4 regions of the Paenibacillus sp. Dod16 genome follow, and region 2 is predicted to be linked to each of the others. Evidence: riboswitches for the same ligand, from Rfam matches in the RefSeq annotation. Region 2 holds a riboswitch; each other region holds the start of a gene.
The links. A riboswitch is a leader RNA that binds a small molecule or an ion and turns the genes downstream of it on or off. The one in region 2 is predicted to bind cyclic di-AMP.
Positions count from the first base shown of each region.

Region 1: it holds a riboswitch for cyclic di-AMP, as region 2 does, so the genes downstream of both, ACPV3A_RS18595 (G5 domain-containing protein) here and ACPV3A_RS21355 (C40 family peptidase) in region 2, are expected to answer to the same signal.
Region 3: it holds a riboswitch for cyclic di-AMP, as region 2 does, so the genes downstream of both, ACPV3A_RS16165 (universal stress protein) here and ACPV3A_RS21355 (C40 family peptidase) in region 2, are expected to answer to the same signal.
Region 4: it holds a riboswitch for cyclic di-AMP, as region 2 does, so the genes downstream of both, ACPV3A_RS19020 (TrkH family potassium uptake protein) here and ACPV3A_RS21355 (C40 family peptidase) in region 2, are expected to answer to the same signal.

Region 1 covers NZ_JBNDYG010000026.1:12,107-18,124, forward strand. Annotated here, with positions in the region: gene ACPV3A_RS18585 (HD domain-containing protein) at 1-210, shown strand, start outside; gene ACPV3A_RS18590 (TatD family hydrolase) at 308-1,072, shown strand; cyclic di-AMP (ydaO/yuaA leader) riboswitch at 1,277-1,491, shown strand; gene ACPV3A_RS18595 (G5 domain-containing protein) at 1,763-2,950, shown strand; gene rnmV (ribonuclease M5) at 3,136-3,687, shown strand; gene rsmA (16S rRNA (adenine(1518)-N(6)/adenine(1519)-N(6))-dimethyltransferase RsmA) at 3,684-4,568, shown strand; gene yabG (sporulation peptidase YabG) at 4,681-5,583, shown strand; gene veg (biofilm formation stimulator Veg) at 5,873-6,018, shown strand, end outside.
Region 2 covers NZ_JBNDYG010000030.1:15,810-21,827, forward strand. Annotated here, with positions in the region: gene ACPV3A_RS21340 (heavy metal translocating P-type ATPase) at 1-537, opposite strand, end outside; gene ACPV3A_RS21345 (ArsR/SmtB family transcription factor) at 684-1,058, opposite strand; gene ACPV3A_RS21350 (flavin-containing monooxygenase) at 1,191-2,228, opposite strand; gene ACPV3A_RS21355 (C40 family peptidase) at 2,492-2,968, opposite strand; cyclic di-AMP (ydaO/yuaA leader) riboswitch at 2,972-3,105, opposite strand; gene lgt (prolipoprotein diacylglyceryl transferase) at 3,358-4,263, opposite strand; gene ACPV3A_RS21365 (disulfide oxidoreductase) at 4,653-5,084, opposite strand; gene ACPV3A_RS21370 (DsbA family protein) at 5,103-5,786, opposite strand; gene ACPV3A_RS21375 (cytochrome c biogenesis CcdA family protein) at 5,892-6,018, opposite strand, start outside.
Region 3 covers NZ_JBNDYG010000020.1:48,565-54,582, reverse strand. Annotated here, with positions in the region: gene ACPV3A_RS16180 (TetR/AcrR family transcriptional regulator) at 1-577, shown strand, start outside; gene ACPV3A_RS16175 (glycosyltransferase) at 574-1,833, shown strand; gene ACPV3A_RS16170 (TrkH family potassium uptake protein) at 1,914-3,263, opposite strand; gene ACPV3A_RS16165 (universal stress protein) at 3,342-4,025, opposite strand; cyclic di-AMP (ydaO/yuaA leader) riboswitch at 4,136-4,283, opposite strand; gene ACPV3A_RS16160 (TrkH family potassium uptake protein) at 4,459-5,823, shown strand; gene ACPV3A_RS16155 (cation:proton antiporter) at 5,945-6,018, opposite strand, start outside.
Region 4 covers NZ_JBNDYG010000027.1:34,641-40,658, forward strand. Annotated here, with positions in the region: gene ACPV3A_RS19015 (potassium channel family protein) at 34-708, opposite strand; gene ACPV3A_RS19020 (TrkH family potassium uptake protein) at 725-2,065, opposite strand; cyclic di-AMP (ydaO/yuaA leader) riboswitch at 2,131-2,275, opposite strand; gene ACPV3A_RS19025 (CPBP family intramembrane glutamic endopeptidase) at 2,567-4,255, shown strand; gene uvrC (excinuclease ABC subunit UvrC) at 4,227-6,018, opposite strand, start outside.

The DNA of each region.
Region 1 (6,018 bases), on a different contig from region 2:
CATTCCGATATGCCGCTTAACGAGAAGCAAATCCTGCTTCTGGATCGGCATGATGAGCTGAAGGAAATCTCGGAGGTATCCGATATTGTACGCTCGATCAGCGGCATTCATAAAGGACGGTACCATCTTTATTATCCGGAGGAGAAGGTAAGTCCGCTGCTGGCTCAAATGCCGGATAAGATAGCCAGTGTTTTTAAACAACAACATTAACCTAGGTGGAAAACAGGAACATTTGGTTTATCTGCAATTTACCCAGCTAATGGAAGATATACGACACAGAAACGACAGGAAGGAGAGTGTGGATTTTATGTTGTTCGACACGCACACTCATATGGATGCTCCCCAATTCGACGAAGACCGGGAAGAGGCAATCCAGCGGGCGCTCGAAGCCGGCGTGACCCGGATGATCAATATTGGATTTAACCGGGAGACGATTCCGACTACGATGAAGCTGGCAGAAACCTATGATTTTATATATGCAGCGGTAGGCTGGCATCCTGTAGACGCCATTACCATGGAGGATCAGGACCTGGATTGGATCGCCTCTTTGTGCAGTCACGAGAAAGTGGTGGCTATAGGAGAGATCGGTTTGGACTATTATTGGGATACGTCTCCGAAAGAAGTTCAGCACCGAGTGCTTCGGCGTCAGATCGGACTGGCCCGGGAATTGAACATGCCGATTGTCATTCATAATCGGGATGCGCATGAAGATATCGTGAGAATTTTGCGCGAGGAAAAAGCCTCCGAGGTGGGCGGTGTCATGCATTCCTTCTCCGGAAGCTGGGAAACGGCCAAAATATGTCTCGATATGGGATTCCATATTTCGTTTGGCGGGCCGATTACCTTCAAAAATGCAAAGCAGCCCAAAGAGGTTTTGGCGCAGGTTCCGCTTGATCGATTATTGATCGAAACGGACTCCCCTTACCTAACACCTCATCCCTTCCGCGGGAAACGAAATGAGACCACTTATGTAAAATTGGTGGCGGAGGCGGCAGCCGAAATTAGAGGGTTGTCCTATGAGGAATTGGCCCAAATTACCACCCAAAATGCGCTGGAACGATTTGGTATTTAACGAAAACGAGAGCAAAAGCGATGAAAAAGGGAGCATTTTCGATTAATTAAAGTTTTTTAATCAGAAAAGGCGTTGATATTACAATATTTAAACTTTTACATGAGAAAATGTGGTTGAATGTTGCTTTACAACCTGCATACAAACAGGATATCATCTTTTCAGTGATAAGAAGCTGCGATGTGCAGATCGCGGCCGAATATTTCATGAACCGTCTCGCTTAATCTCCGAAATTTTGGGGAACGGGGGAACCGATACCGCCGTGCATACTGGTCTGAATGCGCGCAGCTGTATTTGATTTCTTTTTCGGGTCTTTGGGGTGAATTTGAAGGATCTCGCCATGAGCGGGTATCCGGATCTAGGGCGTCTCTCTTACGTCCGAACCCGACAGCTAACTCCGTAAGCGAAATAAGAGGGGAATTCTCGTGCATACCATTTCCATGATTCTAATCATCAGGAAGCCACGTTAGAGCCTCTAGTACTCTTTCAATGGCTTTCTTTTATTTTTGAATAATGGAGAGGGGATCATCATACTCTTGGTAAACAAGGGGTGGTGGTACATGGACGGAAAGACGGGAATTGACGCAGGGTGTAGATAGATAGCAGGGCGCCTTGTGAGAAAAATTGCTATAGTCACGTCAAATGCATTCATGCGTTTACCTAGACGGCGGGACTATGAAGGAGGATGGAATAGTGGGCATTTTTCAACCTGAAGAAACCCATGAATCACAATCATCCAGCATGTCTTACGCATTGAGATGGAAGCATGACAATTTGCGTCAACTGATGTTGCTCGGTGCCATGGGTGCCGTTACGGTATCACTTCTCATATCGTTGGTCGTACATGATCAGGCAGGCAAGGAGGTTCAGCTTGTCGTCGATGGTCGTGTCACCACAGTAGAAACACGTGGATCATTGCTGCAGGAATTGCTGGATGAGCAAGCGATCACGTTGAGTCCTCAGGATCAGATTTCGATGCCTTTAAACGGCGCGATCCAGGATGGAGACCGGATCATCATTGACCGGGCAATTCCAGTCAAAGTTACAGTAGGCAGCACAACCAAAACCATATTTACATCCCAGGATACGGTTGATCATGTACTTAAAGAGGCTGGTATTACGATCCAGGGTGAAGATATAGTACAACCGGCACAGAACACGAAGCTGACCAGCAATATGAATATCGATGTCGTTCGCGTCACGAAACAAAAAGTTAAGGAGACGGAGGATCGCAATTTCCGCGTGATCAAAACAGCCGACCCATCGCTTGAGAGAGGGGATAACCGCGTTATTCAGCGGGGCGAGCCTGGTCTCATGGTGAACCATTATGAGAAGGTCTACCACAATGGCAAGCTGGTTTCCAAGACGAAGGTCTCCCAAGAGATTGAACGCAGAACGAAGGATAAAATCATTGCTATTGGCACGAAAAAAGTAGAGAAGCCTGTCATCGTTCAGGCGGCAGCCACCGATGTAAAGGCTAAACCGGCTAAATTGTCCGGCACGAAAAAAGTAACGACCGCCAAGGCTGTCGAGAACAACGTGGTTTCTCGGGCAGGCGTTGATTTTAAATACAGCAAGGTATTGAACAACGTGTCGATGACGGCGTATTCCGCTGAGCAGCAGGGAATCGGTACACGCACTGCATCCGGTACACGCGTTACAGAAGGACGCACCATCGCCGTTGATCCTAACATCATCCCGATCGGCTGGTGGGTCTATATCGAAGGCATTGGCTTCCGTCGTGCAGAAGATACGGGCGGTGCCATCAAAGGCAACAAAATCGATGTGTATTATGATTCACTGAAATCGGCCATAAACTTCGGCCGGAAGAGCGGCCGCACCGTTTACGTGATCGGTCCGGTTAAACCTGAATTGAACTAGACGCATGAATTCCAATTTACAATACCATTCTAATGCTATACTATTTAGCTTATAATATATAATGATGAAGAAGAGGGAATATTTCCTCTTCTTTTGTTTTGTTAAGAACGGAGTATATAGGGCTAAGTTGGTAGAACCTAGAGGTTGTACAAGCCTGTTTTCTTGGGAAGGAAGAGAACAAACGCATGATTAAAGAAGTGATTGTTGTGGAAGGCAGAGACGATACCGTTGCCATTAAACGGGCCGTAGAAGCGGATACGATCGAAACGGGCGGCTCAGCGATCAATAAACAAATCCTGAAACGCATAGCGCTTGCTCAGGAGCGCAGAGGCGTTATTATATTAACCGATCCTGACCATGCAGGGGAGCGGATCCGCAAAATTGTGGATCAGGGTGTCCCTGGCTGCAAGCATGCCTTTATTCCGGAAGCGGATGCTACCCGCAAAGGGGATATCGGCGTAGAGAATGCCTCGCCAGAAGCGATACGGCGTGCGCTGGAGCGGGTACATACCTCCTTTGAGGGCGGAGAGAGCCTGATCAGTCTGGAGGACATGCTGGAGGCAGGATTATCAGCCCATCCGGAGGCTGCTGCAAGGCGTATGACGATGGGAAACCTGCTCGGGATCGGATATTGCAACAGCAAGCAATTCCATAAACGATTGGCCATGTTTCAAATATCGCGGGAAGAATTTCTGGCCGCACTTTCACAGCTGGAAGAAGGGGGCGTAAGCCAATGAATCGGATCGAGGATATATCAACACCAAGACGGACGAAGGAGATCATCTCACGGCATGGATTCTCCTTCAAGAAGAGTCTGGGTCAAAACTTTCTCATCGATCAGAATATATTGTATAAAATCGTGGAGGCTGCAGGACTGGATGAAGATAAGGGAGCGCTTGAGATCGGTCCTGGGATCGGTGCGTTAACCGAGAAGCTGGCACAGACGGCAGGAACCGTCACCGCGGTCGAAATTGATCAGCGCCTGATTCCCATCTTGCGGGAGGTCCTGGAGCCCTATGAGAATGTGAAGGTGCATCATGGGGATGTCCTGAAGGTGGATCTTCATGAGCTGTTCCGTCAGGATTTTGCGGGCGTATCGAAGGTAAGTGTGGTTGCGAATCTGCCGTATTATGTGACGACGCCGATTCTCATGAAGCTGCTGGAGGAGAAGCTGCCGCTGGAGAATATCGTGGTGATGATTCAGAAAGAAGTGGCAGAGCGGATGGCGGCCGCACCGGGAAGCAAGGATTACGGCAGCCTTAGCATTGCCGTTCAATATTACAGTGAGCCTAAGCTGGTCTGTATTGTGCCGCATACGGTGTTTATTCCGCAGCCGAATGTCGCTTCGGCCGTTATTCGCTTGGCGGTACGGGAACAGCCTCCTGTCAGCGTAGAAGATGAAAGGTTCTTCTTCGAGGTGGTCCAGGCCTCTTTCGCACAGCGGAGGAAGACGATTGCCAACAATCTGAAGAGCCGGTTCTTTCCGGGAGAAGGCCGTGAACGGCTGGAGCAGCTGCTGCAGGAGGCGGGCATCGAGCCTTCACGGCGCGGCGAGACCCTTAGTATTGAAGAGTATGCCCGGCTTAGCAACATATTGTACAACGCGGATATTCGTTAATACAGCCATTAGGGCGCCCATAGACCCGCGGAAGGTCTCGACGCGATAAATTGATGTTTCCAAGAACCAATAGTCACAGTGGCCCATACCATAGGGTAGGGGTGATGTTGTGATGAACTTGGGAGACTTGGTCGTTCGTAAATCCTACGGCGGCGATGTAACGTTCCGGGTAGAAGGCATGCGGCAAAATAACAATATCGTCATCAAAGGGACGGAATTCCGGTTACTGGCCGATGCTCCCGTTGATGATCTGGTCACGGTCCCGCATCCCACCTTAAGCGAACGAACAAAGCAGGCACAGATCAAAGCCAATGAGTCGCTGGACCGCCTGCAGAAGCACAGACAGGAGCAGAGCGAGCGTCAACTGGCCAGCCTGCGCAATATCGAAGGCGGCCAGCTTGCGGATAAAGGATATTTTGACGTGCCGGGCAAAGTGCTGCATTTGGATGGGGATCCCCAATACCTGAAGAAGAGTTTGACCTTGTACAATCAGCTTCGGGTCCCAGCGGAAGGCCATTATATCAATGAGTCGGGGATGGCCGATTCATTATATCGTCTTCTTCCGCGGGTAAGACCTGATATCGTGGTAATTACAGGTCATGATGGAGTTCTGAAGAGACGACAGCCATACGATTTATATAGCCTGGACAGCTATAAAAATTCACACAACTTTGTCACGGCCATTCAGGTAGCACGTCAATATGAGCGGAATCTGGATTCCCTGGTCATTGTAGCCGGAGCGTGCCAATCGCATTTTGAAGCGCTGCTGCAGGCAGGAGCCAATTTTGCCAGCTCGCCGGGGCGAATCCTCATTCATGCCCTGGATCCCGTCTACGTTGCCGCCAAGGCAGCCTATACGTCGGTCAGGGATACCGTGAACATTCATGATGTCGTTCATCATACGATCAGCGGCAGCCAGGGCGTGGGCGGAATCGAGACGAGAGGCAGCTACCGGATCGGTCTGCCCAAGCTGCAGGATTTGTCCACATTGAAGGTTACGCCTTCGGTCAGTTAGGCTCATACTGTGTGCTGAAAGAGGCTTATCGGCCGTTGAGGAAAGACCCGAGAAGAACCCCACAAGCTGGGGTTTTTTATTTTTTGTTTCAATTCTTTAAGAAAGTTGTCAAAAAAAATACATAAAGCTTGTCAATTTAGCACATATTAAAGCAAATGCACACGAGAAATACAGGGTCAAAAAAAATACGTTGACAATATATTTTTGATGCTGATATAATTAATGTTTTTGAATTGACAAATGACTGAATCTTTTGTATAATGGACAAGGAAAGAGGTGGTCGTCGACAATGGCTAAAAACGCGCTGTTGGAAATCAAACGCAGTCTCGATGCCCATTTAGGGCAAAAAATTACGCTTCGGGCTAACGGTGGCCGTCGGAAGACCGTCGAGCGTACTGGTGTTTTGGAAGAAACGTACCCTTCTGTTTTCATTGT
Region 2 (6,018 bases):
AACCTGGCCGCGAACAATATTTCTAGCTGCCCGAAAGACAATATCTCCACCTATAACAATGTAAGCTACTGCAAACAGTGCAAATTCTAAATAACCGGAAAAAGAAGAAAATAAGCCAACCGCTGCAATAGCGGTACCAAACAATAAACGAATTAACATCCGTTTCGTATTTTCATTTCCATGTTCATGAGAATGTCCGTGATCATCTCCATGACCGTGACTGTCCTCTGAATGTAATGCCCCTGCTGCAGATTTGTTCTTTTCAATCACTCGGATATGAGGCTCTAGTGTTTTCACTTTCTCCTTGGCTTTCGATACAATGTTTTCAACCTGTCCGTTTGCAGTTTCCATCGTTAGTGTCTTCGTTACAAAATTAACGGAACAGGAACTTACACCTTCAATTTTCTTAACACCATTTTCGATTTTCATTGCACAGTTAGCACAATCCAGTCCTTCTAATATCAACTCTTTTTTAACCCTTTGTTGTTGTGCTTCCATCGTATGTTCTCCTTTCCACCAACCTTGCCGTACACACATGAACAATTATTCATATGTTATTTAAACTCATTATATTCAAATGAAAAGTTAGTTGTCAATTATTTCGTACATTCTCCGCTACATTAGGTGAAGACTTCTAAACACAACAAAAACAGCACCAGCAGCTGACTGCGGGTGCTTTTATGTTATTCTCCATGCATTGTATGTTGTAGGGTTTGTGTAAAAATTTGCTCGATGTGTGTATCATCCAATGAATAAAACACCGTCTTGCCCACTTTACGACGTTTTACGATCCTCATATTACGAAGGTATCGCAGTTGATGCGAGATCGCTGACTGTCCCATCTCGAGTAATACAGAAAGATCATGGACACATAATTCTTTCTGCAATAAAGCATTGATCAATTTAACCCGAGTAGGATCACTGAAGGCTTTAAACCAGTCTGCCACTTGAACAGCTGCATGCTCATCAATCATTCCGGCCCTAACTTGTTTTAAATCAGCCTCAGACCCAAAGCATGATGTGTCACAATCTTCAATCAAGGGATCCTTCTGCTCCATTTTCGTAATCACCATCCTATTTACCATTACCACTTATTTTATAGCAAAGGCACAAAAAACGAAAGGATTACGATTAACAAACCGAATTTTGTCAGAAGAAAAGTGTCCCGAACTACTACTCCTACCCTATTTTTATTCTCTCAGCAGATGATCAACAATACGCTTAGCATCATATTTCACCCATCCAAGCAGTGCTGACCCTCTTGATGTTTGCCACGGTAATCCAACAAAGTAGAGTCCTTTTACAACGGATACACCTTCCATATGATCGATATGCCCATCTTTAAATGCCGCTTTTATGTCTATCCAGTGATCATCACGTTTAAAACCTGTAGCCCAGATAATGTTGTCGATATGTATAGGAGTTCCTTCGTTCTGAAAATATAACTTTTGATCCACTATCTTTTCCGTCCTTGCATGGAGTTTTATCCTTCCTTGTTGAATGAGCAGCTTCAACTCCTTTCCATAGATCTGTTCTGGCATTGCGTGTAACCATTTACCTAACATACTTTTGCGGTTTGCTGTTAGAAAGCCCACCTTGTCAAAATACCAAAAAATACTCTTGCCGAAAATATGTAACGGTTTATATTGGATCTCACTGCTTGCGGACAAATGCACTTCAAAATCATCTGCCAATTCACTGGAAATTTGGGCCCCGGAGTTTCCTGCACCTACAACACAAACAACCCCTTCTTTAAGTTGGTTCTTATTTCGATATTCAGAAGAATGTAATTGTATAACTGCATCACCAAGCTTGTCATGAAAAGAAGGTACTAGTGGCTTCTGAAAAGGACCGGTGGCTACTATAACTTTTTTTGATCTAAATGTACCCTCCGATGTGGAGACTTCAAAGATTCCATTGTTCATGGTTAATGATGTAACTTGTGTATTACTTTGAATAGGAAGCTCTAAACGATTCGCATAATCTTTCAAATAATCTGCAACCTCATTTTTATGTGGTAAACCCTGAGGATCACCTTGAAAGGGAACACCTGGTAGACTATTATACATTCTTGGCGTAAACAGATGAAGAGAATCATAGCGATCTCTCCAAGAGTCACCAACCTCCTTGTGACCATCAAGGATGAGAAAATCCACAGATTTTTGTTTGAGATAGTAAGCAGCCGCAAGCCCGGCCTGACCTCCACCGATGACTATAACATCTAACATATAAATATCATCCCTCCTTTTAATATTTTTATTTAAAGTATCATATGAGCATTTATTCATCAATAATGAATATCCCAACATTGAGTATCGGCAGAAATGCACATCTTCTAAATAGGCATCAAGTCATTGGTGTTTTGTACATTGAAGTAATAAGCACCAACGTATGTCTAAGAAGGAAACACGATTGCAAGCCCCATAAGGGTAACATTGAATTGAAATCATAAAACAAGCCCTTCATAAATTGAAGGGCTTGTTTTATGATTTCAATTGTAACTTCCGACCATCATCGTGTAACTTTTTTGACTAATGGTTCTTCTTGCAGTTACATATCGTTGTTTATAATAGGATTCTGACAGTTTACTTATCCTTACACCCTTACTACTGGACGAATGTGCAAATTGACCATTGCCAATATAGATTCCAGCATGAGAAATTCCCCTGCCACTCGTATTAAAAAAAACTAAGTCACCCGGTCTCAGATTATCTTTTGAGACTGGAGTCCCCACTTTGGCCTGAGCACTCGATGTACGTGGCAAATCTAAGTTGAATTTATCAAAAATGTACAGAATAAAGCCGGAACAATCGAAACCACTTGAAGTTGTACCTCCCCATTTATAGGGTGTTCCAACGACTTTACTTACTTCAGTAGTCAACTTAGGTTGATTATCTGCAAACGCACTGGCTGTTCCCGAAGATAATATAATGGCAGACCCTAACAACGACAGTAACATTTTCTTCAAGATTTTTTCTCCCTTCGATGCCTACGGAGTTAGCTGAGGGTTCGGTAGAAGGATCCCTATACTCCCATTACTACAAGAATAATTCACCCAAAAATGGTTCCCCCGTTTTCAAAAACGAAATTCGGCATAATTTATGAAATTTTTGTAACCCTACATAATGTAGTCTATTTTTTCGCGATTGTCAATCTTATCTTTAGAATTCTTTTCCTCCTTAAATTAATGTTAATATTTGTTTAAATCCCCGTACCTATTGGACTTATATCAGAACATTAATCGAAAAGAATTCGTATTGAACGCAGAAACAAATAAAACAATATTGTAATACTTTTGCTGAGGTTCGAAATAAATAGCAGTCGAACCAAGTTCGACTGCCTCTTATATTAAATTAATTAAGATCTATTACTGGCGATTGGGTCTTCATATCGCTCATGATGGTTTCTAAACCTTCGGTATGCAATGAGGCAAATGGCAATTAGGATAATAAAGACACTCAATAACTGCGAGACACGAACTGTACCATAACTCATTTCGCCTTCCTGGAACATAAGCCCCATCGGTGACCAAAGTAATTTCATCAAATTTGCAAGCCAGTTAGAGGCAAACCAGGCTAAACTGTCGGTACGCAGTCCTTCGATAAAAAACCGTCCGATGGAATACCAAGTGAAATAAGTCAAAAATAATTCTCCTGAACGTAGAAAAGGCTGGCGTCTCAACCATAAGAGCAACAACAAACCAACCAAATTCCAAATGGACTCATACAGAAAGGTCGGATGATAATAGACACCCTCGATATTCATTTGATCGACAATAAAGTTAGGCAAGTGTAGTGTTGTCCTGAGAAAATCCTCAGATACTGGCCCTCCATGAGCTTCTTGATTTATATAATTTCCCCAACGCCCGATCAATTGTCCTATAATCAAACCCGGAGCACATAGATCTGCAATACGCCAAAAATTATAGCCACGTATATGAAAGAAAAAAATCATAGCAACGATCGCTCCGATTAAAGCTCCGTAAATGGCGATTCCACCGTTCCATATTTTGAAAACGTCCCAAAAGTTATCGCGGTAATCTTCCCACTTGAATATGACATAGTAAGCTCTAGCCCCGACGATAGCCGACGGCACGCCAACTAGCACCATGTCCAAAAAGAACCCTGGATGGATCTGATACCGCTTGCCTTCTTGAATAACAACGATTAGACCAATGAGAGCTGCTACGCTTAAGATAATTCCGTACCAGTATAATTGGATTGGCCCTAATCGAAATGCAATTGGACTAATCGCATCGAACAAACCCTTTCACCTCAATCCCATATCGTTAGTAACCGATAATATTGATTCATAATTAATGATGAAATTTCGATTAAACATCCTATATTTAAATAAGGAAGGCGATACATGTTGAACAATGATACTTTTCTTTCAATTCTCAAGCCTAGGATTATGATTTTAAGCTCACTGTTACTGTTTACTATGATTAGTATCGTTTTCCTGACGGATATCTATTTTATTGATTTCAACAGTACCGTTCATTTAATAGCACATTATATCAGTCCGTTTATCATTCACTTACTGTTATCCCTTTTTGTGAAGAACAAGGTGTCCTGGTTACTTGGTGCAACGCTGACAACGATTATTTCACTAGTACTGATTCTAGTAGTCGTTTTGGTGTTTTTTAGCAATTAGTTGCCTGGTCTTGGGCTCACGCCAGCCTCAGATCTTGTGAGTACCATTAAGATTGTAATTAAAATAAATGCTACTAATGCGAGAAAAGGAATCGTTATAAAACCAAACCAATTAATGTATTGTACATTACACGGCACCCCGTTCGTGCATGGCTTGATTGCTGCAAATCCAGGGACCTTCTGCTCCAAATAATGAAATAATGAAACGCATGCTCCAAAAATCGAAAATGGAAGCACATATTTTTTTATGCTTGTCTCACTGTAAAAGGCCGCAATTCCAAGAATGATACTGAGTGGATACATTAGTATTCTCTGATACCAGCACAATTCGCAAGGAATAAACCCCCTTATCTCGCTAAAATAGAGGCTTCCAAGCGTTGCTGTAAGTGCTACAACCCAAGCTAAATATATTGTTTTGTCACGTACCACTACTCGATCCCCTCCCATCTACTCCTTCAGTTGCGCATTGATTAAGGATGATATCTCCTCATAATCAAACGGGTTCGTTACCATAACATTATTGATCATAATCGTGGGTGTTTGTTGTACATTATATTCACGGACTAATTCCTCATCTAAAGCAACTTGGTCTTCGATCTGCTTACTTCCCATATCTTCTTTAAGCTTCGCTAGATCGATATTAGGTGTATATTCTTTAGCAAGCTCCAGCGCCTTTTCTGGGGTTAGCCATGCGTTATCATGCTGCTCTGTTTCAGGTTGTGCATTAAATACTTCATGATGAAATGTCCAATATGCGTCAGGATCCTGCAGTAGTATTGCTTCTGCAGCAAGTGCGCCTGTTTTTGACTCATCACCATGAAAAAGAACATTAATATAGGAGAATGATGCTTTTCCTGTTTCGATAAAGTCCTTCGAGAGTTGTGGCATTATATTCTCTCCCCAGGCTTTGCAGGAGGGACATTTATAATCTCCAAACTCCACGATAGATACCTTTGCGTTTTTGTCACCTAGAGTAGGCTGGTTTTCCGTGGCCGGTGGGTTGTCAAATACCCCTTCCGAACGATTTGATGGTTGGCTGTTCTGGTTTAACAATACCAAAGCTACCACCAGGCCCACAAAAATGATGGTGAAAATAACTAGATTTTTTGATGATTTCTTCTTATTATTCATGTTTCACCTCAGCTATTTATTCGTTTAGTTGCTTTTTTTTTAGATGTTTGCTTACTTGCCGTTTTATATGTTTATCACCGCCTTAATTCCAGATCTCGAACTACATCAAAAACCTGTAAACCCGCCGTATAGCCCGATTAACCATATGGTGATTTTGGTCATTTGATCTGTGTAAAGCAATATTCCGGTAAGAACCATCATCGCCCCGCCAATTTTCATCATTAGTGAAGAA
Region 3 (6,018 bases), on a different contig from region 2:
AGTGGAGTTTTATCACAAGGGCTATGAAGGAGCTTCAACCAATCAAATTACCAAAGCAGCTGGCGTATCCAAAGGAATTTTGTTTCATTATTTTTCGGATAAAAGAACGTTGTATTTAACGGTGGTGGATGAATGCTTAAAGCATTACTACCATTCACTGACTTCGTCACCTATGGATCTCTCCGAGGATCTGTTTCAGGCGATAGAGCAATTATCTCAAAAAAAGATGGATGTATTTAAAAGTGACCCCATCAGGTTTGGATTTATGGCTAAAACATTTCTGATTATGCCGGAAGAGCTGAGAGCGGATCTTCTGCTCAAACAACAACAGATGAACAAGGATTCCATACACCTCCTGGCAAGCAGGATCGATCAGAGCCGTTTTAGGGAAGGAATCGATCCCAAGAAAGCAATCGAATTCGTATTGCTTTCCCTTGAATCTCTAATTACGAAGCAAATGACCAAACGGTACGACGAGAAATCTATAGGAGAACTCGAGGCAAGTGCGGCTTTAGACACGAAACCCTATTTGGACATATTAAGGTACGGCATTTATCGTAAGGAGGGAAATGAGTGAAAATAAAGTTGCTCACCATCGGAACAAGGGGAGATGTACAGCCGTTCATTGCCCTTGCCCGAGGTCTCCAGAACAACGGACATGACGTGGTTATATGCACATCGCAGGATTTCGAAGGCTTCGTTCGAGGGCATGGTGTCGGTTTCGCGCCAATACAGGCAAATATTATGAAACTAGCCCAATCTGCAGAAGGGAAACGCATGCTGGGCAGCAATCCCTTCGAGATTATGAAGCAGATGAAAAAGCTTATATATCCTATGATGCAGCAAATGCTCGATGACCTGTGGACCGCTTCTCAAGATGCGGACTGCCTCATCTACCATCCCAAAGCATTCGCTGGATATGATATTGCCCAAAAGCTGAATATTCCCGTATTTGCAGCCCATCCAATTCCGATCATTGCACCGACAGGCGCTTTCACCAATCCCATTTTACCTTTCACCTTCAGGAATCGATGGTTAAATGAAAAAAGCTATCATCTCAACCGTTTCATGCTGTTATCCTTCAAAAAATTGTTGAATACATGGAGAAGAGATACGTTACATTTACCTCCACGAAGTCTATTCTCCGATGATCTGCACGTAAATGGACGCGATATTCCGGTGCTTTACGGTTGCAGTCCTTCGATTATTCCATTTGATCCGAAATGGAAGGATCGCGTCTGTATGGAGGGGTTTTGGTTTCTGGAAGATACCGATTGGGACCCACCAAGGGAGTTGGAGTCTTTTATCGCGTCAGGATCCCCGCCAATCGTTATCAGTTATAGCAGCATGCCTCTAAAGCATCCGGACCATGTGCTCGAGATGACTATGCAGGCTTTACGACAAACGGGGCAACGCGGCATCATTCTGGTTGGCTGGAGTGGAATGCAAGTATCCGGTAATGGGGCCGAGAACATCCTGTGTATACAGGAAGCACCGCATGCATGGCTGTTTCCGCGAGCTGCAGGCGTTATTCATCATGGTGGAGCAGGGACGACAGCGGCCGTTTTGAGAGCAGGTAAGCCGATGACCATATCCCCGTTCAATGCGGATCAACCCTTCTGGGCCAAGCGTATGTATGAGCTAGGTGTATCGACAAAGCCGATTCCTGAAAAATCAATGTCAGTAGCCAGTTTGGCTGAGCGAATAGCGGAGCTAACCAGTCATTCAACATTGACAGCCAATGTAATGGCACTGTCAGATAAAATTTCAGAGGAGAGAGGTGTTGATCGAACTGTAGATTTTATTGAGAGACGGCTACACCATCACTTTTGAGAGAATTCCTTTAACAAGGGATATGTGTCCAAAAGTTAAGGTGTTAATGGACAAGAAAATTCTTGATTGGGAACCCTGAGTTACCCAATCAAGATATGATCTTCCGCATAACCAATTTTGGATGTGCGTTTTTTCTGAGCCAATGCGTAAGCCAGTGTTAAGGGACCCAGACGACCGGCAAACATCGTTATCGTTACAATGACTTTCCCTACGGGGGACAATTCACTTGTCAATCCCATCGACAAACCGGTGGTGCTAAATGCTGATGTCGCTTCAAACAACACTTCCAAGAAGTGTTCTTCAAGCATACCTTCGGAGATGGTCAGCAACAGGGAAACACCCAGCACGACCACCAAAGAACTCATGACAACCGCCAGGGCGCGCATGACGGTTTCTCCTGCAATTTTGCGTTTGAAGGCATGGATTTGACCGCCCCCGCGAAAGGTTTGGATCGTAGCTAGGATGAGTACAACAAGCGTATTGATCTTAATACCGCCGCCTGTTCCTCCGGAAGCAGCACCGATGAACATCAGAATAATAATGAAAAACTGAGAAGCCGCCAGCATGCTACCGATATCTATCGTGTTAAACCCCGAGCTTCGAGGCGTTATGCCTTGGAAAAAAGCAGCCAGCACTTGTTCGCTTTCGCTCAATTGGCCAAAGGTTGACGGATTCCAGCTCTCTAAAAAGTATATAAATAGAAAACCGAGCAGGGACAACGTTCCTGTTCCGACTAGGACAACCTTGGAGTGAAGCGAAAGCTTCTTCCATGAACGTTTTTGGAATACATCCACAATGACGATATAGCCGAGGCCTCCAATGATAAATAGCAGGACAATCGTAATATTGACGATCGGATCGCCGACAAAGGGAGAAAGGCTGTCAGACCACAGGGCAAATCCGGCATTGTTGAATGCCGAAACGGAATGGAAAAGTGCGTAGTAGGCTGCCTGTCCCCACCCGACGTCCTGTTGCCAACGGAGCGTAAGGACAATCGTAGCCAAGGCTTCAAACGCGAATGCAATGAGTACCATATACATGGATAATTTAACCAAACCTTGTGCCGAGGTCGAATGCGTGGTTTGCTGAATAATCATTCGTTGCTTCAAGCCAATCCTTTTCCCCAGAACAATGGCAACCATAACGCCAAAGGTCATAAAGCCGAGCCCGCCAATTTGAATCAAGATCATGATAATGACTTGTCCAAAAGTTGAAAAAACACTACCGGTATCCAAGACAACGAGCCCGTTTACGCATATTGCTGAGGTGGCTGTAAATAAAGCATCCAGCAGACCAATTGACCTCCCGGTGGAGGAAGAGTAGGGCAGCGCGAGCAATGTGGTCCCGATTATTATTAAAGTGAAAAAGACAAGCATGACGAGTTGAGGGGGACTCATATTTTTTTTAAGCTTGTTGATAAACAACTCCATTGTGTCAGGAGCGGAATGTTGTGTATTTCGATCTTTTGAATTCATAAATGTTCTTCTCACAAGTTCCACCCCCATTCTTTATTGATCGCCGGGTTTATCAAAGAATTTTCTGTTTTGGAAAAAAGACGACTCTACCACTTTTCCGTGACTTATTTTCAAATATTGGATCTCGTGGTCTGTTTTTATTTTCAGCAAGCCGGTGTCAAAATCGGTATTTAACTCTTTGAAAAATAGACCTTCGGCTATTGGATCGCCCCCGGATTCCTTACCGCCAAGCAGATAATGAGAACCCTCCCTGAACACAGTGACTCGAATTCCCCGTTCATGGGTGTCAGCCATTTGATCATCCATCCTTTGAACCGCTACAATGTGCAAATCCGTTTCGCCGATCTGGTTTAGGAGTTCGTTGACAAACGAACCACGCGTAATTTCTTGCCACCGCGTTTGACCGGATTGTCCGATGATTAGCTGGGTAATTTGATGATTCTTGGCGGTTTCCGCTATGATTTCCGAAGCTTTGCGATCTTCATTCGTTTTGACAATGAAGGTTGCCCCATACTCGTCGCATTTCATTTGCCACTCAGCCATATACCTTTCTTGTGCCTGATCTAACTCATCTTCACGCAAGGGTATAACGCTCAACACAAACAGGGGACACTGAAGAAGTCTGGCTAATTCGCCGCCTCGACGGATGAGACGTTCTCCGTTTGGACCGTAATACACGCATACCAGTATCTTTTCATTGTTAAGCAGAATAATCATTCCTTTCTTTTCTAAACACAACAGCTTTAACAAAAAAGGCCTGGAGGCAGAGAAAAATCTGCTTCTAGGCCTTGGCTGTACGGATCATGGACAAGTCAAAGTAGTAAGAGTGTTCTTTCCCAAGACGCTGACGAGGTTAGCTGTCGGATTCGGGATTGAGAGTTCCCGTTCCTTCTTATCCAGAAAGAATTCACCCCTAAAGCTTAGTCGCTTTGTTGGTTCCCCCGTTCCTCATAGAGGATTAAGCATTCATGCGTATGAAATTTATCGTAATAAATATTATGCTAAAACATGCTGAAAGTAAACAGTTAGCGATCAGTCAACAACATCATATCATTGGATTGCAGCAAAAATTATGCTTTACTATGGTATATACTACGCAAAGAAGTCTACGGGGTTTCATGGTCTGTCGTATCTGAAAGGGGAAAATAGGATGGCTAAAGGCAAATCGGAGCCGCTAAAATCATTAAAACAGTTTAACCTATCATCTTCACGACTGATCCTTCTTGGTTTCGCCGCACCGATTGTAATCGGCGCGATCTTGTTAGCCTTGCCCATATCATCGTCATCAGGTGAAGGTGTAGGTTGGTTAAACGCTTTGTTCACCTCAACATCTGCAGTGTGCGTAACCGGATTGGCCGTAGTGGATACAGGAACCGACTTTTCCCTTTTTGGTCAAATCATGATCATGTGCCTGATTCAAGTCGGCGGTCTTGGTTTCATGACCTTCGGAGTTTTGATCGCCGTTGTGCTTGGAAAGAAAATTGGACTGAAAAATCGACTGCTCCTCCAAGAATCCACTAACGCATTATCAACGCAAGGCGTAGTGAGGCTATCGCTAGGTATTTTTCTGATTGCGCTCATTATCGAGTTCGTCGGAGCAGCCTTGTTAATTGTTCGTTGGGAGGAGGAACTGGGCTTGGGGCAAGCTATTTATTATGGGGTGTTCCACTCCATCTCATCATTTAATAACGCTGGCTTCAGTCTTTGGTCAGACAGTTTGAGCCGGTATGTGGGAGACCCGCTGGTCAACATCGTCATCACCCTGCTTTTTATCATTGGTGGGCTTGGATTTACTGTTGTTCTGGACTTATGGAAGCATAGAAGGTGGAATAAGTTGTCCCTTCATTCAAGAATCGTTTTGTCGACTTCAGCATGTCTATGTTTAGCCGGGTTTATCGTAATTTTCATTATTGAGTTGTTCAACTCCCGTACGTTCGGCTCTTTGAGCTGGGGAGAGCGAGTATGGGCGGCTTATTTTCAAGGCGTGGTGACTCGTACGGCCGGGTTTAATACCATCGACATAGCCGCGATGATGACGACTTCTCAGTTTTTCATGATTTTCCTCATGTTTATCGGTGCTTCCTCCGGATCCACGGGAGGCGGGATCAAAACCAATACATTTGCCGTACTGTTATTCACATTGATTAGTATTATTAAGGGGAAGCAGGACGTGCAGTTGTTAAATCGACGCATCCCCCAATCGATTATCCTCCGATCCATAGCCGTCATGGTGATCTCAGTGAGCGTTGTGATTGTCGCTACATTCTTGTTAACCATAAGCGAGCATAGCTTGCAAAAGGACTTTATGGAAGTTCTGTTCGAAGTGACCTCAGCCTTCGGCACCGTTGGCCTATCGATGGGATTGACGCCTGAGCTGTCTCCTTTTGGTAAAGGAGTCATCATTTTGACCATGTACATCGGCAGACTCGGCCCCTTAACGCTGGCCTTCGCGCTGTCGCAAAGAGTAGTCAAACAAAAGTACCGGTTGCCTGAAGAGAAAGTGCTTATTGGTTAAGAGTGGTCGATCCGCAAATCGGGATACGAAAAAATAAGGTTCAGCTGGAGTCGTTTAATTCGATCTCCGGGGCTGAACCTTATACTCGTTTTATGTTCTGTTTTGCTTATACGGAGGGTTCTTACATATCTGCCCCGTCTTTTTCCTTCACGGGGCTGGCTAATCCAAACTTCTTAACCAAAGGTTTGATGGTTA
Region 4 (6,018 bases), on a different contig from region 2:
TATGGATGACCGTCAGGTTTTTTTCTTCTATATTTATTTTTCGAGCATATTCACGACCTCAGACTCAAAGCGATCCACATTATCATTGGAGCCGATAACGACCATAATGTCGCCGGAGTTCACCACGTCCATGGCTGTCGGCGCTACGATGATGCCGGATTGTTTATTCAGGGCCACCACGCTGACACCGTAACGAACCCTCGTATTGAGCTCGCTAAGCGTTTTTCCGTCCATGCAGTCCGTGACCGTCATCTCCACAATCAGATAGTCCTTGGATAATTCGATATAGTCAAGCAGATTGGGCGTGACAAGCTGATGAGCTACCCGGATCCCCATATCCCGTTCCGGAAAGATCACCCGGTCGACGCCCAGCTTCTCCAGCGCCCGGCCGTGCAGCACCGAAATCGCCTTGGCAACGACCATGGCGACACCAAGCTCTTTCAACAAGATGGCGGATAAGATGCTCATCTGAATATCGTTTCCGATCGCAACAATGCCGCAATCGAAGTTACGAATTCCGAGCGATTTAAGCACCTCTTCATCGGTAGCATCCGCCACCACCGTGTGTGTCAGCAGCTCGCTCATATCCTCGACAACCTCTTCATTGCGGTCGATGCCGAGCACCTCATATCCCTGTTCCATCAGTTCAAGCGCCAGGCTGGCGCCAAATCGTCCCAAACCGATGATTGCAAATTGCTTTGGTTTCATGTCTCTCCAGTACTCCTTATCCAATAATCATTTTGCCTTCCGGATGACGATATAATTCTTTACCCTTTTTTGGCCCCAGTGCATAAGCAAGCGTCAACGGCCCCAATCGCCCTGCAAACATCGTAATGCTGATCAAAACCTTGCCGAACACCGTCAAATCGGGCGTTAAGCCCATGGAGAGACCCACCGTACCGAAGGCGGATGTCGTTTCGAATAGAATTTCCAGGAAATCCCCTTCCTCTGTCGTCGACAGAATCATCGCTACGGTTAGAACGAGCAGCAGTGCCAGTAATGCAATGGTCAGTGCCTTCAGCACCCGCTCCTGGGCCAGGCGATAACGGAACATGACGATGTCTTCACGCCCGCGCATCATGGCGATGACCGCCCCCACCATAATGGTGAAGGTTGTTGTTTTGATCCCCCCCCCAGTTGACCCTGGGGATGCTCCGATAAACATCAGAATAACGATAAAAAATTGCGTGGCCTGTCTAAGCCCCGTAATATCTATAGTATTCGCGCCAGCTGTACGCGGCGTTACGGATTGGAATAATGCGCCGAAGAATTTTCCGCCCCAATTCAGGGAGCCGAGCGTCCTCGGATTGGTGAATTCAAAAATAAGAATGACGATAAATCCAACCAGCAGCAAGGTAGCCGTCATGGTGAGCACTACTTTGGAGTGCAAGGAAAGTCTCCGCTGTTTCCGGAAATCAATCAGATCGGATAATACGATAAAACCGATGCCGCCTGAGACAATCAAAAACATTACGACAACGTTGACTACAGGATCGTAGACATACCCGGTCAAACTCCGAAAATCGCCAAACAAATCGAAACCGGCGTTGTTAAACATCGTGACCGCATGAAAAACGCCATAATAAATCGCTTGGCCGATCGGCATATCAAATGCCCAGCGGATCGATAAAATCAAGGCACCGCAGGCCTCGATGATCAGGGAGTACAGGAGCACTCTGCGAATCAGCCTTACGATTCCTTCCATCGAGGACTGATTCATCGCTTCCTGCAGAATGAGGCGATCCTTGAGCGATATGCGCCTTTTGAGAGCCAAGGCAAACAAAGTGGCCATCGTCATGAATCCGAGCCCGCCGATCTGAATCAGCAGCATGATCACGATCTCTCCGAAGGAGCTGAATGTCGTTCCTGTATCCACCACAACCAGACCCGTTACGCAAGTTGCAGATGTCGAAGTGAACAAGGCATCGATAAATTCCAGCGGTTCACCTGTACTTGTGGATATCGGCAGCATTAACAGCGCCGTCCCGATGAAAATAATAGCCGCGAAACCAAGCACGAGAATCTGCGGCGGAGACAACCTGAGCCAGTTCAATTTAGAGTTCAATCGGTCACCTTCTTAAAAAAAATCAAGAAAAAAAGACACTGGAAAACGCAGTGCCCTTTACGGTCTGGTTCCTGTGCTGCAGCCTACGAGGTTAGCTGACGGATTCGGGCATTTTCACAGGTCGCCCTATTCATTATTCTGGGAATAATGAAATTCACCCCAATTACATGGTTCCCCCATTTTCAGTACGAAATTCGGCTGGAATATTCGGTTCCTTGAAGCATGATGTGATTATAACGCAATCCGGTACGTAACCCAATGCCGTTTTTCACCCAAAAAATCTTTAAAAGAGCGCGAATTGGGCATATTCAAGAATACAAGCATAGGGTTCTCTAACGTTTTCGAAACCTTTCATTCATTTTCATCGATTTGTTTCATTATTCCGGATATTGGGATAAGCTGCTTATGACTTTCATAACTATGTTATATTGACTCTATGCGTTCTTAATCAGGCATATCGAATACCAGTGGGAGTATCAACTTTCTTAGAGGAGGAATTTCATGAATCGTGCAAGAGAGCCCTTGAAGCTGAAGCCCAATCTGAAGCAGCTCATCGCGCCTGCCGCAGTCGGCCTGATTCTGTTCCTATTATTTCAGGTGTTTCCGTCGACGAATTCGGATTCTACCGAGATGGCATCTCCGAATATCATATCCAAGGAGCAGGCTCGGCAAGCAGCTTCAAGCTTTGCTCAAGAGTTTTTGCAGTTTACGGCTGCGGAAACGGATGACACGCTGGTTACATATCAATCCAAATCGGAACTTTACGGATATCTGGCGAAGGAAAAGAGACTTTCGGAATACAACAAAACCTATGAAGCCAAATATCCCTATGACGTATACCGCGTTCGCTTCAGCAAGCCGGGTGGCGATGCCCTCAATGTGGACGTGCACATGCAAAATTCAGGCATCGTCGGCTTCTCGTACGATTACGCCCGCTCCAGCTATGACCGGATTGAGCTGAACAAGGGCGATGCGCAAAGTCAGATGCTGCTTGTCGTCGAGGACGGCATGTCATTATCCGAGAAGCAAGCTCTTGCGGAGCCTTGGCTCCAGCGAGCGGGCTATGACCTGTCGCATCTGGAGCTGGTCACGCGGGAAGGGGAACCCCGGCTCCGGTATGTGGACCCCGATTCCAAGATCGGCGACTCCAGATTAGAGCACCGTTTCACCTTCGAGCAGGGGAAATTACGCTCCTATGAGCCATCTTTTTCGGTCCCGGCCGCCCATTCCGCCTATGTCAACAAGCAGACTCAAGATGCCACGCTGCTGACGCTCGCAGGGTATGGCCTGTTCACCCTCATCCTTGGCATACTTGCGATTGTGTACAGCGTGAAGACCAGAGCCTACACGTCGTTTAAGCGCGGCCTGTTCCTATCGGCGCTGCTGTTTGTCATCCAGATGCTGAATACGTACAATCTGATTCCCGTTTTCAAATCCGAGGGGATGTCGCAAACCGGCATACTCGGGATGATGATCTTCTATGCGGTCTATTCGCTCATCTTCTCCGCACTGCTCTATTTCGCCCTTGTCGGGGGCAGCGGGCTATGGCTCAAAGAAGACGGGCTTAATCCATGGCCGCGCGCCAAAGAACCCGGATACGGTCATTATGTGCTGGACAGCATGAAGCTGGGGTACATGTGGGCTTTCATCCTGCTTGGGGTCCAATCCATTATCTTTGTCCTTCTGGGCCTGACCTTGAATACATGGTCCACCACGGATGCCACACAATCGCCTTACAACATGCTCTATCCTTGGCTCTTCCCGCTGATGGCCTGGCTGGCCGGCATATCCGAGGAGGCCGTCTATCGACTGTTCGGCATCAAAATGCTGAAAAAGATCGTCCGAAATACGTTCGTAGCCAGTTTGATCACCTCGATCATTTGGGCGCTCGGGCATACACTCTATCCGATATACCCTGTAATTTCCCGGCCCATTGAACTGGTTATCATCGGCTTGCTGTTCAGCTACATCTTTTTGAAATACGGGTATTTGGCGGCCATGTTCTCCCATGTCATCTTTAATAGCATCTTGATGGGCATTAGCCTGATCCTGCTCAAGGATACCAGCAATTTGCTGATGGGTGCGTTCTACATGGTCCTTCCGGCGATGGTCGCCTATGCGATTTACCGTTTCAATCCAACAAAAAAAGAGAAGCCGTATGTCACGACTCCTCCTCACGAAGTGCCTTAAGAATTTCCGTTGCTAATTTCTCACCGATTGAAAGGGGCTTGAAGTCTTCGACTGAAGCCTCTTTTATTTTTTTGACTGAGCCAAAATGCTTTAACAGCAGCTTGCGGCGCTTCTCTCCAATGCCCGGGATGGAATCCAGCTTGGAGGATACCATCGATTTGCCGCGCTGTTCGCGGTGGAAGGAAATCGCAAAACGGTGAACCTCATCCTGAATGCGCTGCAGCAAATAGAACTCCTGGCTGTCCCGGGGAAGCGTAACCGGCTCCGGCGGGTCTCCGACCATGAGCTGCGCTGTTTTATGCTTGGCATCCTTCACAAGCCCGCAGACCGGGATAAACAGCCCCAGCTCATTCTCAAGTACATCGATGGCGGCGGAAATCTGTCCCTTCCCTCCATCGACCACAATCAGATCGGGAAGCGGCAAGTTCTCCTTCAAGACGCGCTCGTACCGCCGCCGGATGACTTCACGCATCGTATCATAATCGTCCGGTCCCAGCACGGTACGGATCTTGTACTTCCGGTATTCCTTCTTGTCCGGTTTCCCATTGGTGAATACAACCATGGCCGATACCGGATTGGTCCCCTGAATGTTCGAGTTATCAAATGCCTCGATCCGGTTCAGCGACTGGAGGCCGATCACTTCGCCCAGATTCGCCGCGGCAACCGAGGTGCGTTCTTCATCACGTTCAATCAAGCGGAATTTCTCGTCCAAGGACACCTTCGCATTATCCGATGCCATGCCCACCATCTGCTTCTTCAAGCCGCGCTGCGGCACATGCACCTTCACGCCGAGCCATTCCTGCAGGGCGGCAGCCCCTCCGGCTGCATCCACGATGCCTGCAGCTTCCGCCTGCTTCTCCTGTGCCTGGGCAAGGGCAGCCTGCTGCGCATCCAATGCCCCTCCGGAAAGCGAATTCGCCGAATCCGCGGCTTCCTCTGCGCTTTGCATACCTGTATCCGCAGCCGTTCCCGTAACCGACTCCGAATCAGCCTCGTCTATCAACAGAGGCTCAGGCAGCAGAATTTCCTGCGGCAATGCAGGATTATCGCTGTAATACTGGGCAATAAAAGACATAAAGTCGCTGTGCGCATCGCCGTAGAACGGAAAAACAGACTTGTTGCGCTGCACCATTTTCCCTTGGCGCATGTACAGGATCTGTACGCACATCCAGCCTTTATCCACAGCATAACCGAATACGTCGCGGTCCCGCGTATCCGTCGTCGTAATCTTCTGCTTCTCCATCAGCGTATCAATATGGATGATCTGATCCCGCAGCTCTTTGGCACGCTCGAAATACAAATCCTCCGCGGCCTCCTGCATCTTGCGCTGCAGTTCCTTCTTGATCTCCTCATGCCCACCGCTCAGAAATGAAGTAATCTCCCCGGTGATCTGCTCATATGCAGACTTCGGAATCTCCTTCACACATGGAGCCAAGCATTGCCCCATATGATAGTACAAGCACACTTCTTTCGGCATGACGCCGCATTTGCGCAAAGGATACATTCGGTCCAGCAGCTTCTTGGTCTGCTGTGCCGCGTAAGCATTCGGGTAGGGACCAAAATATTTGGCTTTATCTTTAAGCACCCTTCTGGTTACTTCCAGACGGGGATGCTCTTCATTCGTTATTTTAAGATATGGATAGGTTTTATCATCCTTCAGCAGCACGTTGAATCTCGGCTGATGGGTTTTGATCAGGTTGCACTCCAGAATCAATGCTTCCATGTTGCTGCCGGTTACAATGTATTCGAAATCACGGATTTCC